Symmachiella dynata: one gene and its partner. The protein of the gene in region 1 interacts with the protein of each later gene in a pairwise test. Links are inferred from orthologs where the notes say so. Each region holds a gene or a part of one and is shown in the gene's direction. Other genes may lie near its edges. The genes, in order: Mal52_RS25995 and acpP.

What was found.
Region 2: the proteins of Mal52_RS25995 (region 1) and acpP interact in binary tests that used the Escherichia coli proteins (3 or more experiments, as listed by UniProt). The link is inferred for Symmachiella dynata from one-to-one orthologs.

The regions. Positions count from the first base shown.
Region 1 is NZ_CP036276.1:6,813,123-6,819,439, forward strand. Bases 2,102-5,065 are described here. They hold Mal52_RS25995 (acyl-CoA thioesterase), read left to right. Parts: upstream 2,102-3,370; coding sequence 3,371-3,760; downstream 3,761-5,065. Other genes in these bases: Mal52_RS25990 (amidophosphoribosyltransferase), read left to right, coding at 2,102-3,239; Mal52_RS26000 (acyl-CoA carboxylase subunit beta), read right to left, coding at 4,090-5,065. Outside these bases: proB (glutamate 5-kinase), read right to left, coding at 279-1,412; Mal52_RS30025 (hypothetical protein), read left to right, coding at 1,411-1,578; more of Mal52_RS25990, read left to right, coding at 1,647-2,101; more of Mal52_RS26000, read right to left, coding at 5,066-5,712; Mal52_RS26005 (DUF7133 domain-containing protein), read left to right, coding at 5,987-6,317.
Region 2 is NZ_CP036276.1:3,271,848-3,277,927, forward strand. What follows is about bases 1-2,727. They hold acpP (acyl carrier protein), read left to right. Parts: upstream 1-1,112; coding sequence 1,113-1,343; downstream 1,344-2,727. Other genes in these bases: fabD (ACP S-malonyltransferase), read left to right, coding at 1-855; fabF (beta-ketoacyl-ACP synthase II), read left to right, coding at 1,347-2,585. In the rest of the region: Mal52_RS12645 (HD-GYP domain-containing protein), read left to right, coding at 2,992-3,987; Mal52_RS12650 (PilZ domain-containing protein), read left to right, coding at 3,954-4,340; Mal52_RS12655 (LamG domain-containing protein), read left to right, coding at 4,495-6,080. UniProt on the Escherichia coli protein: Carrier of the growing fatty acid chain in fatty acid biosynthesis.

The DNA.
Region 1 (6,317 bases):
GCCTACTCTACTCGGATTCCGAGTATCCAGGCCGCGAAATATCAACTTCGCGAATTAACACCTGCGCATGGCGACCGAAATTCCTGCCTCCGAAAGCCATCTACGCTCAGCCACCCCCCTCTCGAGCGAATCGGGTGACATCATGATTCAATAATACAGGGGGTAAACAGCAATTCTAGCGTGGTCGAAGTCGGATGAGTAGGGAAAAACTGCATTCTCCATGAGGCAATGCTCCTCACTCGGTGCCTAAATCGCCCCCCGTCGCTTCTGAGTGAACGTTATACCGTAACGACTAAATTGTCGCGGTGAACAATTTCTACATATGGGAGTGATTCGTACAATTGGGCGATATCTTCGCTTCTTTTGCCTGCCAACTGGCGAATCTCCGCCGTGCTGTAGTTCGTCAGGCCGCGGGCAAATTCGTTTCCCGTTGCGTCAATCAACGCAACCACGTCTCCTTTTTCCACCTGTCCCTCGACTCCGACGATTCCGATGGCCAACAACGAACGGCCATCCCGCTCAACGGCTGTCCGCGCTCCGGCATCTAGAATCAGCTTGCCCTTGGGGGGCTTGGAATAACCGATCCACCGTTTCCAAGCCGGAACCGAAACTCCCTGCGCCAGGAACAACGTCCCGGTTTCCTCGCCCGCTAAGACTTTCATCAATGTGCCCGATTTGGTCCCGTTCGCAATGATGACGTTTTCCCCCACGGCCGTCGCCATTTTAACCGCGCTGAGCTTAGCGCGCATGCCGCCCGTCCCGCGTTTGCTGCGGTCGGCGGTCGCTATTTGCAGCAGTTTGTCGTCCCATTCCTTGACCAACGGAATCGTCTTTGAATCCGAATTATCCGGAGGGCCATCCATGAGACCGTCCACGGTCGATAAGATGACTAGCAACGGCGAATGCATCAGATTTGTGACCAATGCGGCCAATCGATCGTTGTCGCCAAAAGCGATTTCGTCGACGCTCACGGTATCGTTCTCATTGACGATGGGAACTGCACCGTTTTCAAACAGCGTCAAAATCGTATTGCGGACGTTGAGATATCGCGAACGGTTGTCGAAATCGTCAGCAGTGAGCAGCAACTGAGCCGCGTGACAGCCATGTTTCTTCAAACAATCGTCATAATGCCGGATCAAGTGGGCTTGTCCGATGGCAGCAGCAGCCTGCAAATGCGGCAGATCGCGGGGCCGTTGGCGCAAACCGAGCAATCCCATGCCGGCACCGACCGCCCCGCTGGAGACCAAGACAACCCGCCGGCCGGTTTCACGAACACGCTGGATTTCCTCGCTCAACGCACTCAGTCGCTCGAGATTGAGCGTATCGTCTTCGCGGGACAGGACGCTTGTCCCGACTTTGACGACCAACGTGCGGGCGGTTTCAATCACCTCGCGGCGAACCAGATTGACCATGTCGCGGTTTCCATCCAATGAAATTTGGGAAACCTCGAATTTACCGCATGGCTCGGTTTACGGCAACTTGATCGACTTTACGGTCATTTCCATCGCCGGCGGTGAGAATTCGTTCATTTGTTGGTTGGTTCGCAGCGGCTGGTTGAGTATGATGCCAAAGTATTAAGGAAGCATAAAGACGCACTTGCTTTCCTCGCCCCACCCTCGCATCCCTAAGTGAATGCCGAATCACCGATGGCCGAGTTGAATCACGAGTGCGGCGTTGCCGCGGTTTATCACCTTCCCGACCGTGGCGTCAGCCCGCTCGCCCCCCCTCAAGGTGTGGAACATACATCCAATTTGATTCCGCGGTTGCTGCTCGATATCCAAAATCGCGGCCAATTGGCAGCGGGGATGACGACCTTCAATCCGCACCGCAATCAACTCATCGATACCCACAAAGACGTGGGCACGGTGACCGAAGTCTTCCATTTAAACCATCAGGATAGCTACAGATCCCTGATGCGCAAGTACGCTGGACGGGCCGCGATTGGACACGTTCGCTACGCCACGTGCGGCAAGGATGACAAAAGCTACGCGCAGCCCTTCGAACGGCATCATATCGAAAAACCGAAATGGTTTAGCTTTGCCTTCAATGGTCAGTTGGCGAACTATCCGCGTTTGCGGGATGAAATCCTCTCGGAGAACGATTTCCACCTCGCGCGCGAAACCGACACCGAAGTCTTGATGCATATGATTTGTCATCAACTCTCGGGAGATCGTCGGCCGGAAATGATCGAAATGCTCACGGAACTGAGCCTGCATTTCGACGGCGCCTATAACATCGTCTACCTCAACGCACTGGGCAACATGTTTGTCGCCCGCGATCCCTTGGGGATTCGACCGCTGTGTTACGCGAAAGAAGGCCCGCTCTTCGCCGCCGCGAGCGAATCGGTCGCCTTGGCCAATCTTGGATTTCGCGAATCCAGCATTAAAAGCCTGCACCCGGGCGAAGCGGTCATCATTCGCGATGGCGAGTTTTCGATTCAGCAATTCACCGCCAGCCCCAATCGCGCCCACTGTTTCTTTGAGTGGATTTATTTCGCCAACGTCGCCAGTACGCTGGATGACCAAAGTGTCTACCTGACCCGTAAGCGGCTGGGCGAGGAATTGGCTGATGTGGAAACTCTGGAGATCGACGAAGACACGATCGTCGTCCCGGTTCCCGACACGGCCAAAGCGGCAGCCGATAGCTTGGCCTTTCAACTGAAAGTCCCCTGTCTGGAAGGCCTGATTCGCAATCGCTATGTCGGGCGGACCTTCATCGAGGGAGCCAACCGCGCTGACAAAGCCAAGACCAAATACACGCCGCTACCCGAAGTTCTTCGCGGCAAGAAAGTCCTGCTCGTCGAGGATACGATCGTCCGTTCGACGACCATGAAGGTTTTAGTCTCGCAACTCAAGGAGCGGGGCGGAGCGAGCGAAGTTCATGTGCGGGTGGCTTGCCCGCCGATCATCGCCCCCTGTTTTTACGGAATCGACATGTCGACGATTTCGGAGTTGTTCGCGCCGAAGTTCATGGACAACGGCCCGCTGACGCCGGAAATTGAAGTCACGATGGCCGAGACGCTGGGAGCGGACAGCTTAAAGTATCTGCCCATCGAAGCGATTTCTCGCTGCGTCGGCTTTCCCAAAGAATCGTTGTGCCAAGCCTGCATCGACGGAAAATATCCCACTCCCGCCGGTGTGCAGCTGTACCAAATCGCCCTCGAAAAACTAGAATTGGGCGAAGAAGAAAACGACGGGCGGGCCTATGACGCCCCTTTATCGGTGACGGCCCGAACCTAGGCCTCGACGTGCGCCAGTCGATGTTTCCGCTGCAGCCTGACGATTCCACCAAGGAAGAGCCTCCCGAGGAAACCGACGACACGCCGGACGACGATCGCTAATTCCTTTCGCCAGATCTATACAAAAACAACATGCTCCGCGAACACGAAATCCAAGTCCGCGTCCGGTATAGCGAAACCGACGCCATGGGTTACCTGCATCACGCCAACTATCTCAACTTCTTCGAGATGGGCCGCACGGAACTACTGCGAGCCTCCGGGGGAAATTATCGCTCCGTTGAAGAGCAAGGACTGTTCATCGTTGTTGTCAAAATGGAAGTCCGCTATCGCGCCCCGGCTCGATACGACGACATGCTGACCGTCAAAACCCAACTCATCCGTTCTTCGCCGGCGAAGTTGATCCACAACTACCAAGTCTTCCGCGACGACGTTTTGCTCTGCGAAGCGGAGACCCTGTTGGGGTGCGTCGATGCCGAAGGGAAGATCCAACGTATGCCGGATTTCTTGAGCGAGCAATCGTAAGGCGTGTCGTCAAATACGTGACTAAAGAGTTCAGGGTGGCCGCGATAGCTCTGCTATCGGGGCGGGCGCAGCCCGCAAGAAGCCGCAATTTCCGCGCTCTGAAACGAGCAGAATCTTGTTGGCGGGGAGAGCTGAAACTGCTGCTTCTTGTGCCTGCGGCACACCGATTGCCGTTGGCAATCGCTGCCACCCGATGGGTTTTCTCCACGAGCAAATATCGTTTGTTGCTCTGAGGAAAAGGCCGGAGTGAGGTGTTTGCGGAGTTGAAGATTTCAACTCACCAAACCTACCGCTCAATTGACAAAGTCAGCATCATGGCTATGCGCAGCTCATACTTGATAGACGCCGGTGCGGAATGGTTCGTCGTTGGCGTGGCGGGTGGCGATTGCTAGTGACTGAATGAGGACCGCTCGCGTGTCGGCCGGTTCGATGATTTCATCCACCCAACCCCGCGCTGCTGCGTAACGGATGTCGGTTTGCTCTTCGTAGGAATCGACGATCTGCTGCCGCAAGCTTTCCATTTCGTCGGCATCGGGGATTTGTCCTTGCCGTTTGAGGGCGGCAATATTGACTTGCAAAATCGTCGAAGCTGCTTGTCCGGCCCCCATCACGGCGTAATGCGCCGTTGGCCAGGCAAAAATAAATCGCGGGTCAAACGCCTTGCCACACAACGCATAATTCCCCGCACCATAACTGCCGCCCAGCACGACGGTTAGCTTGGGAACGCGACTGTTAGAAATGGCGCTGACCAATTTAGCGCCCGCACGGATGATGCCCGCTTGCTCCGAATCGCGGCCCACCATAAACCCATAGACGTCCTGCAAAAAGACAATGGGCAACCAGGTTTGGTTGCAGTCCATCACAAACCGTGCGGCTTTGTCCGCGCTTTCGTGATAAACCACGCCGCCGAATTGTAGACCCGACTTCTCTGTTTTTTCCGGATGATGTTGGTTGGAGACGATCCCGACGTTCTGCCCCCCAATGCGCGCATAACCACATACCATCGTCTTGCCGTACTCGGCTTTGTATTCCTGAAAACTGCCGGCATCGACAATGCAGTCGATCACGTCGCGAATCTCATATTGCCGCTGCGGATCGGGCGTGACGATCTCGGTCAGCTCCGCAGGATCGCGGGCGGGGGGCACCGGGTCTTGCCGCGTGAACTTGTCGCTCACCGCATCGTGTGGGAGCGTCGCCGCTAACGCGCGCAGGCGGGCGAGACAACTTTCATCGTCCGGTTCACGGAAATCGATCGTGCCGCTGATCGCCGCATGCATCTCCGCGCCGCCTAACTCCTCGTGCGAAGCAGCCTGACCGATCGAACTTTGTACGAGCGCCGGACCGGCTAAATATAATCCCGAGCCTTCGGTCATGACCAACTTGTCGCACAGCACCGGCAAGTATCCACCGCCGGCAACACAGTTGCCCATAATGGCGGCCAACTGCGAGATGCCCATGGCGGACAGGACCGCGTTGTTGCGGAAGATGCGGCCGAAGTCGTCTTCGTCAGGGAAAATTTCATCCTGCATCGGCAACAAGACACCGGAGGAGTCGACCAGATAAATCAACGGAAGTCGATTGGTCATCGCGATGCGTTGTGCGCGCAACACTTTTTTTGCCGTCATGGGATAAAAGGCGCCTGCTTTGACGGTGGCGTCGTTGGCAATCACCATAAACGACCGTCCTTCAACGCGTCCCAGTCCGCAAATCACGCTCGCGGCCGGCGCCGGGCCCCACTGTTCATACATACCCCACGCCGCCCAGCGACCGATTTCCAGAAACTCGCTGCCGGGATCAATCAGTCCGGCAATCCGTTCGCGGGCCGTCAGGCGGCCTTTTTCGTGTTGCCGCACAATGGCTGCTTCGCCGCCCCCTTGCGCGATCTCCTCGCGCTGCGCACGATGTTCGCCCAACAATTCCTGCCATGCGTTTGCCGAGGACTCGTCATTCATGGAATTTTGTTTTTTCTGTTTAGATTCGGATTCAAAACCCGGTCGCGCTTGTTTCGGCAAGTTATAGATCAATCTCTGCCGGACGCGGCGGAGCGTTTTGAAACGACCAGTCGCCGGGTCAGCGATGCGAACGTGCTGGTGCGGGTAGCCTGTCCATGGTTCTCGCTGTTAGAATAGTAAATACTATAATCGAAAACGGCGCCTGAAGCGTGTCATACCGTTTGAAATCCCCACTGTAAATCGCGACCGGAAAATCGCGACCGGAGTCGATTGAATGCCCCGCCCGTTGATGTGCCTGCTCTGTCTCCTGATGCTCGGACTATTCGTCGCACCGGTTGTGGCGGTGGAAGAAGACGAAGAGGATGCGGATTATCTGCCCGGACTGTCCGCCGTCTATTCGTCCGGTAAAAAAACAATTCGCCGGATCGATCCAGACATTGAGTTTGTCTGGGGAACCGCCAGCCCCGATCCGCGCTTGCCAGCGGGCCCCTTTCAAGCCAAGTGGCAAGGGCGATTGCTGTTGCAGGAGCCGAGCACTTACCGGTTCTACGCTTACGTCCAAGGTCAAGTGACGATCACGCTGGACGGAAAAGAAGTGCTTTCTG
Region 2 (6,080 bases), 3.5 Mb from region 1 along the record:
ATGGGCAAAACGATATCGGAAAAATATCCCGCCGCACGCGCACTCTACGAGCAGGCGGGAGAAATCCTGGGATTCGATCTGGCACAGCTCTGCTTCGAAGGTCCGCAAGAGAAGCTGAATGCCACCGACATTAGCCAACCTGCGATTTTTGTCAGCAGTTTGGCCGCTGTGGAAATGCTCCGTGCGGAGTCGCCCGAAGTCGTTGACGAATGTGCGGTGACCGCTGGGTTGAGTTTGGGAGAATACACCGCATTGGTTTTTGCCGGCGCCATGTCCTTTGAGGATGGGCTGAAAGTGGTCCAACGTCGCGGCCAAGCCATGCAGGCGGCTGCTGAAGCGACTCCCTCGGGAATGGTGAGCTTGTTGTTGCTGCAGCGCGAACAAGTCGAGGAATTGGTTCAAGAGGCTTCGTCGGCGGGAGCGATCCAGATCGCTAACTATTTATGTCCGGGAAATATCGTCGTGTCGGGCGAGCAAGCGGCCTGTGCGCGGATCGCCGAACTTGCCGAAGCGGCCGGAGGCAAGCCGGCACCGTTGGCCGTGGCGGGGGCATTCCACACTGATTTAATGAAGCCGGCCGATACGTTGCTGGCGGAAGCGTTGGCAGGAGTGACGATTTCTACGCCGCGGATCCCCGTGGTCTCTAACGTCGATGCGGCAGCGCATGAAAGCGGTGAAATTGCTGATTTATTGGTTCGGCAAGTGATCAGCCCGGTCTTGTGGGAAGATTCGATTCGTGGTTTACTGCAAGACGGTGTTGACCAATTTTACGAGGTCGGACCGGGGAAAGTTCTACGTGGTTTGTTGAAGCGGATCGCGCGGAAGGTTCCCTGCGAGACGGTCAATGATTCTTGAGGCTGGAAATTGACGGCGCGGCTCGTCATTTCTGATAAGAAATCGGCTGTGCGATAAGTCCAGTCCTGACCGACCAGACGGTTCGGTCATAGCGAAGATTTGTTTACGGTTTACAAGAAAGTACAAGCGCGGTATATCTTCGCACGTATGTATTTGCGACGCACATTTTGCGTCCAGCGTGCGCCAGGCGATTCGAGAATCCGCAGCCGGATTCGAACATCGAAATCAATCCGGTTTTTTTCTTAGAGGAGTTTTGCGTGTCAGTCGAAGAAAAGGTGTTTGAAATTGTCAGCGAGCACTTGGGGACTCCCCGCGAGGAAGTTGCCCGTGAGAGCGCGTTTATCGAGGATTTGAAAGCGGACTCGTTGGACATCGTGGAATTGGTCATGGAATTCGAAGAAGAATTCGATGTTACGATTCCGGATGAAGATTACGAGAAGATCCGCACTGTGGGCGATGCGATCGACTACATTGAGGAGCACAAGTAGCCGATGCGCAGGCGTGTTGTCGTCACGGGAATGTCAGTCGTTACGGCTCTGGGAAATGATATCCCAGAGTTTTGGGATAATATCTGCGCCGGTAAAAGCGGCGTAGGCCCCTTGCGGCGATTTGATGTTTCCAATTTCAAAGTGCGTTTCGGCGGAGAGATCGCCGAATTTGATCCGTCTGAGACCATCTCGAGTCGAGATGTCAAACGGATTGACCGCTTTGCGCAGTTTGCTCTCGTCGGTGCTCACAAGGCGCTTGAGACATCGGGGATCGACCTGACTGATGGCGATCCTTATCGTCATGGTGTGTTGATCGGTAGCGGTATCGGAGGATTGCAAGAGATTGAACAGCAACATGTGAAGCTGTTTTATCGCGGTCCTGATCGTGTCTCTCCGTTCATGATTCCCAAGTTGATCGTCAATGCGGCGAGCGGAAATATCTCCGTTCGTTTTGGCTTGCGTGGTCCCAATAGTGCGATCGCGACAGCTTGTGCTTCAGCGACGAACGCCATCGGCGATGCCTTTAAGCTGATTCAAGACGACCGCGCCGACATCATGGTGACCGGTGGGAGTGAATCAGCGATCACGCCGATGGGCCTTTCTGGTTTCGCCCGGATGAATGCCTTGTCTCGGCGAAACGAGAATCCTCAGACGGCCAGTCGTCCGTTTGATAAGGACCGTGACGGCTTCGTGCTTTCCGAAGGTGCCGGCATTGTCGTGCTTGAGGAATATGAGCGAGCCCGGAAACGGGGCGCGACGATTTACGGCGAAGTTTTAGGTTACGGCATGAGTGCCGATGCGTCGCACATGACGGCACCTGACCCTGAAGGTGCGGGAGCTTCGCGGGCGATGAGCGGCGCGCTGCGGGATGCCCGTCTTGAACTTGATCAGATCGATTACATCAACGCTCACGGAACGAGTACCCCCTTGGGGGACGTGGCTGAAACCACGGCGATCAAGTCGGTATTCAACTCGCACTCCAAAAAACTCTGCGTCTCAAGTACGAAGAGCCAACTGGGGCATCTGCTAGGTGCCTCGGGGGGAGTGGAATTTGTGGTCGGAGCGTTGGCCCTGCATCATCAGACCGTGCCACCGACCATCAATCTGGACAATCCCGATCCAGAGTGCGATCTGGACTATGTGCCCAATGAGGCGCGAACCACAAAGGTGAGAGCTGTTCTGTCGAATAGTTTTGGCTTTGGTGGGCATAACGCGTGTTTAGTCATTGGGAAAATGGACTGATTTTCCAAAGTCGCCCATAGTGATTTTCCCTAAGTCGCCGGCTCTCGCCGTCGGCTTTTTTCATGCGCCCAGCCACATAATTGCGTTCATTCCCTGACAACTGCATGCGACAGTCGTACGGTTGTGATGCCTGTGCGGATGGTGCCGACAGGGCGCGCGTCGACCGGATATGCTTATCCGCAAATATGGGCTATGGTTTGATTGAAACATCGCTTGGTTTCCATCTCTATTTTCAGAGTTATCTACGATTTTAAAGCGACCACCATCATTTGCGTACGAGTAGAAACCAGCGTCTTTGAATGGTTTTTTCCTTCTGCGAAGTGAGAAATCCGCGAAGTGAGACTCCAGTCTGGATGCGGTCGATGCATCCGAGTCATCACCTGTTCTTGGGATTGAGAGAAGAGTCGTGACGAGCGCTGTTTGCCTCACATCTGTTAAATCGCCGAAGCCCGAGCGGCGATACGTCTCGATTCCGATTGCCACATTGGATCCGTCGAGTTGCTACAAACTCGATCTCTATGAACAGCATGGCTCAGAGGATCAATACCGGCTATTTCGCGGCCGCGATTTTCCGCTGACCGCAGACGACTTGGAGAAGCTTCGCGCACGGGGCGTTAAGCGGTTGTATATCCGTACCGGGGAGCAACAGGCCTATCAGAGTTATTTGCGGGATAATCTGTCGAATTTTATTGAAAACGAGAGTCTTCCCGCCACGCAACGCTTTCAAATCCTCAATCAGGTCACGCAGGATTGTCTGCAAGAGACCTTTGAGCGTGGAGATGTGTCAGAGACCGTTGAGGCGTCTCGCGATATGGGGCGACATACGGTCAATCTGATGAGTCGGGCCGACTTGGTGGCTCACGATGTGTTCTCCATGATCAAACACGATTTCCATACGTTCACGCATTCGGCCAATGTCTGCAGTTACAGCGTTCTGTTGGCCAAAGGCATCGGGATTGTCGCTCCGGAGCAACTAGAAGAAATCGCGACGGGAGCTTTGTTGCACGATGTGGGCAAGATCGGCATCCCTTATGAGCTGCTGACCAAACCGGATGCACTCAGCGACGAAGAGCGCGAACTTATTCAAAGTCACCCCACGGTAGGATTTGCCCGGCTTTGTCGCCGGGAGAAATTGACGTGGGGGCAATTGATGATGGTGTATCAGCACCACGAACGAATGGATGGAAAAGGTTATCCGGTCGGGGTGAAAGGTGATGAGATTCACCCTTGGGGGCAGTTGTGCGCCATCGTAGATGTCTTCGATGCGCTCACCAGCGACCGGCCGTATCATCGGGGGCAACATATCACGGAAGTCCTGGCGTATCTCGAAAGAGAGTCGGGCCGTGGTCTAGATTCGGGGATGGTCAAATGTTGGACGTCAATCATGTCCCGGAATTGCTAAATACAATTCCCAGGCAGCTAGAACTCCCGCCACCATTGCGGACGTTCCTCAATAAACGGGGGCCCATGATGCCGGTCGCAAACGACCTGCGCCGATTCCCTCGGTTTTTTTATCCCGCCTCTGCGCTGTTGAGTAGCGAGCAGACGCTCCCCGCCCTGCCCCGCGCGATTGGCCGCTCTGTGGTGCTGACGAAGGACTTGTCCCGCACCGGTATTGCGCTGTTGCACACCGACCAGTTCTACCCGGGCGAGGTGTTGAAATTGTGGCTGCCTTGCGGTGAAAAGCAATTGCTGGTCGTTCGGTGTAAGCAAACGGCCGAAGCCTGCTTTGAAGCGGCCGGGTTTTTCGTCTAATTCGCTGGGACTGTTGTCGACCACGCTGTTCTTTTGACGTTTCGCGACCAAGTCGTAATCATGGGACTGCATTGCTTACCGATGCAGCGGCCTTATTGAGCGTTTTCCGTTTCGCTCACCCATTGCCTTTTCCCTTGGTTTCGAGGAACGTCTGATGAATCGTTTTTTAACGGGCTCGCTGGTGCTCTTGTTTGTGTGCGGCACCGGGAGCAACGTTCGTGGCGACGACAAACTGATCGGTGATTGGCCATTAGCCGGCGACACGCTCGACCATTCCTCAAACAAACTCAAATCCAGGGCGCGCGATATCGATTTGAAGGTCGTAGGGCCCAGCGGTCAGGCAAATACCGCGGGTGGATTTGATGGCCGCACCAGTGTCATCGAAGTCGACGACAATCCCGCCCTGCACTTGGGGGCGGGAGAGTTTTCCATCTCCCTGTGGGCGAATACCCAAGAAAAGTTGGACGATGTGCTGGGCGACCTTGTTGCCAAATATGACCCGCAGACCCGCACGGGATTTAATTTGGGAATCCTCAACTTATCCGGTGTGACCTCCACGCAGTCCAATCATCGGCATCTCTATTTTGGAATTGATGCGGACAAAATCGATCCCCAGTGGACCGACTGTGGACGTCCCGGAGATAATTTGTATGTCTGCGCGCTGTGTGTTTACAAAGGGGAGTTGTACGCTGGGACTTTTGAGCATGGTGCGGATCAGGCGGGGCATGTCTATCGTTTTGAGGGTGGACAACAGTGGGTCGATTGCGGAAGTCCCGATAGTAGCAACGCGGTGCAGACGCTCGCGGTTTTTGAGGGGCATCTGTATGCGGGAACCGGTCGTTATCTCTCCGCTGGATCGGCGCTTCCTGAATCGCCGAATGAAACGCCGGGGGGGAAAGTGTATCGCTATGAAGGTCCGGGGCAGTGGGTTGATTGCGGCAAATTGCAAAATCCAAAGACCGGCGAATCATTCACAACCGGTGGTTTGGTTGTTTATCAAGGCGCGTTGTACGCCGGACCTTCCAAGCATCCCGGGCGGGGGTTGTATCGCTACGAAGGGGGCAAGAATTGGGAATTTCTGGGAGAGCCGGGGCATCGCGTGACCTTTCCCGTGGTCCATAACGGATCGATGTATTTCGCATCGCTGGATGGCGGGGGCATTGAACGTTACGACGGCGAGGGAAAGTTCGCCGATGTCGGAAAACCCGAGGGAATCACCCAGTCGTATGGGTTTGCGATTTACCGCGGTGACTTGTACTGCTCGACATGGCCCAATGGTGAAGTGTTTCGTTATGGCGGCGGGCAGGATTGGATCAATGTCGGTCGACTCGGCGACGAAAAAGAAGTGATGGGGATGGCGGTCTACAACGGCGGGTTCTTTGCGGGCACACTGCCGTTGGCTGAAGTGTATCGCTACGACGGCGGTAGCAATTGGTCGCGGACCGGGCAATTGGATACCACGCCGAACGTCAAATATCGCCGCGCATGGTCGATGGCTGTGCATGACGGCCGGTTGTATTGCGGGACCTTGCCTTCGGGACATGTCTATTCGTTGGAGGCGGGCAAAAGCGCGACGTATGGTCACGCGCTGCCTGCGGGTTGGGTCCATCTGGCAGCGGTGCGGGGGCGTGATCATTTGCGGCTGTACGTCAATGGAAAACTCGTCGCCCGTTCGTCGCAGTTTGCTGCCAAGGACTATGACGTCTCCACCACCAAACCGCTGACGATTGGCTTCGGTCC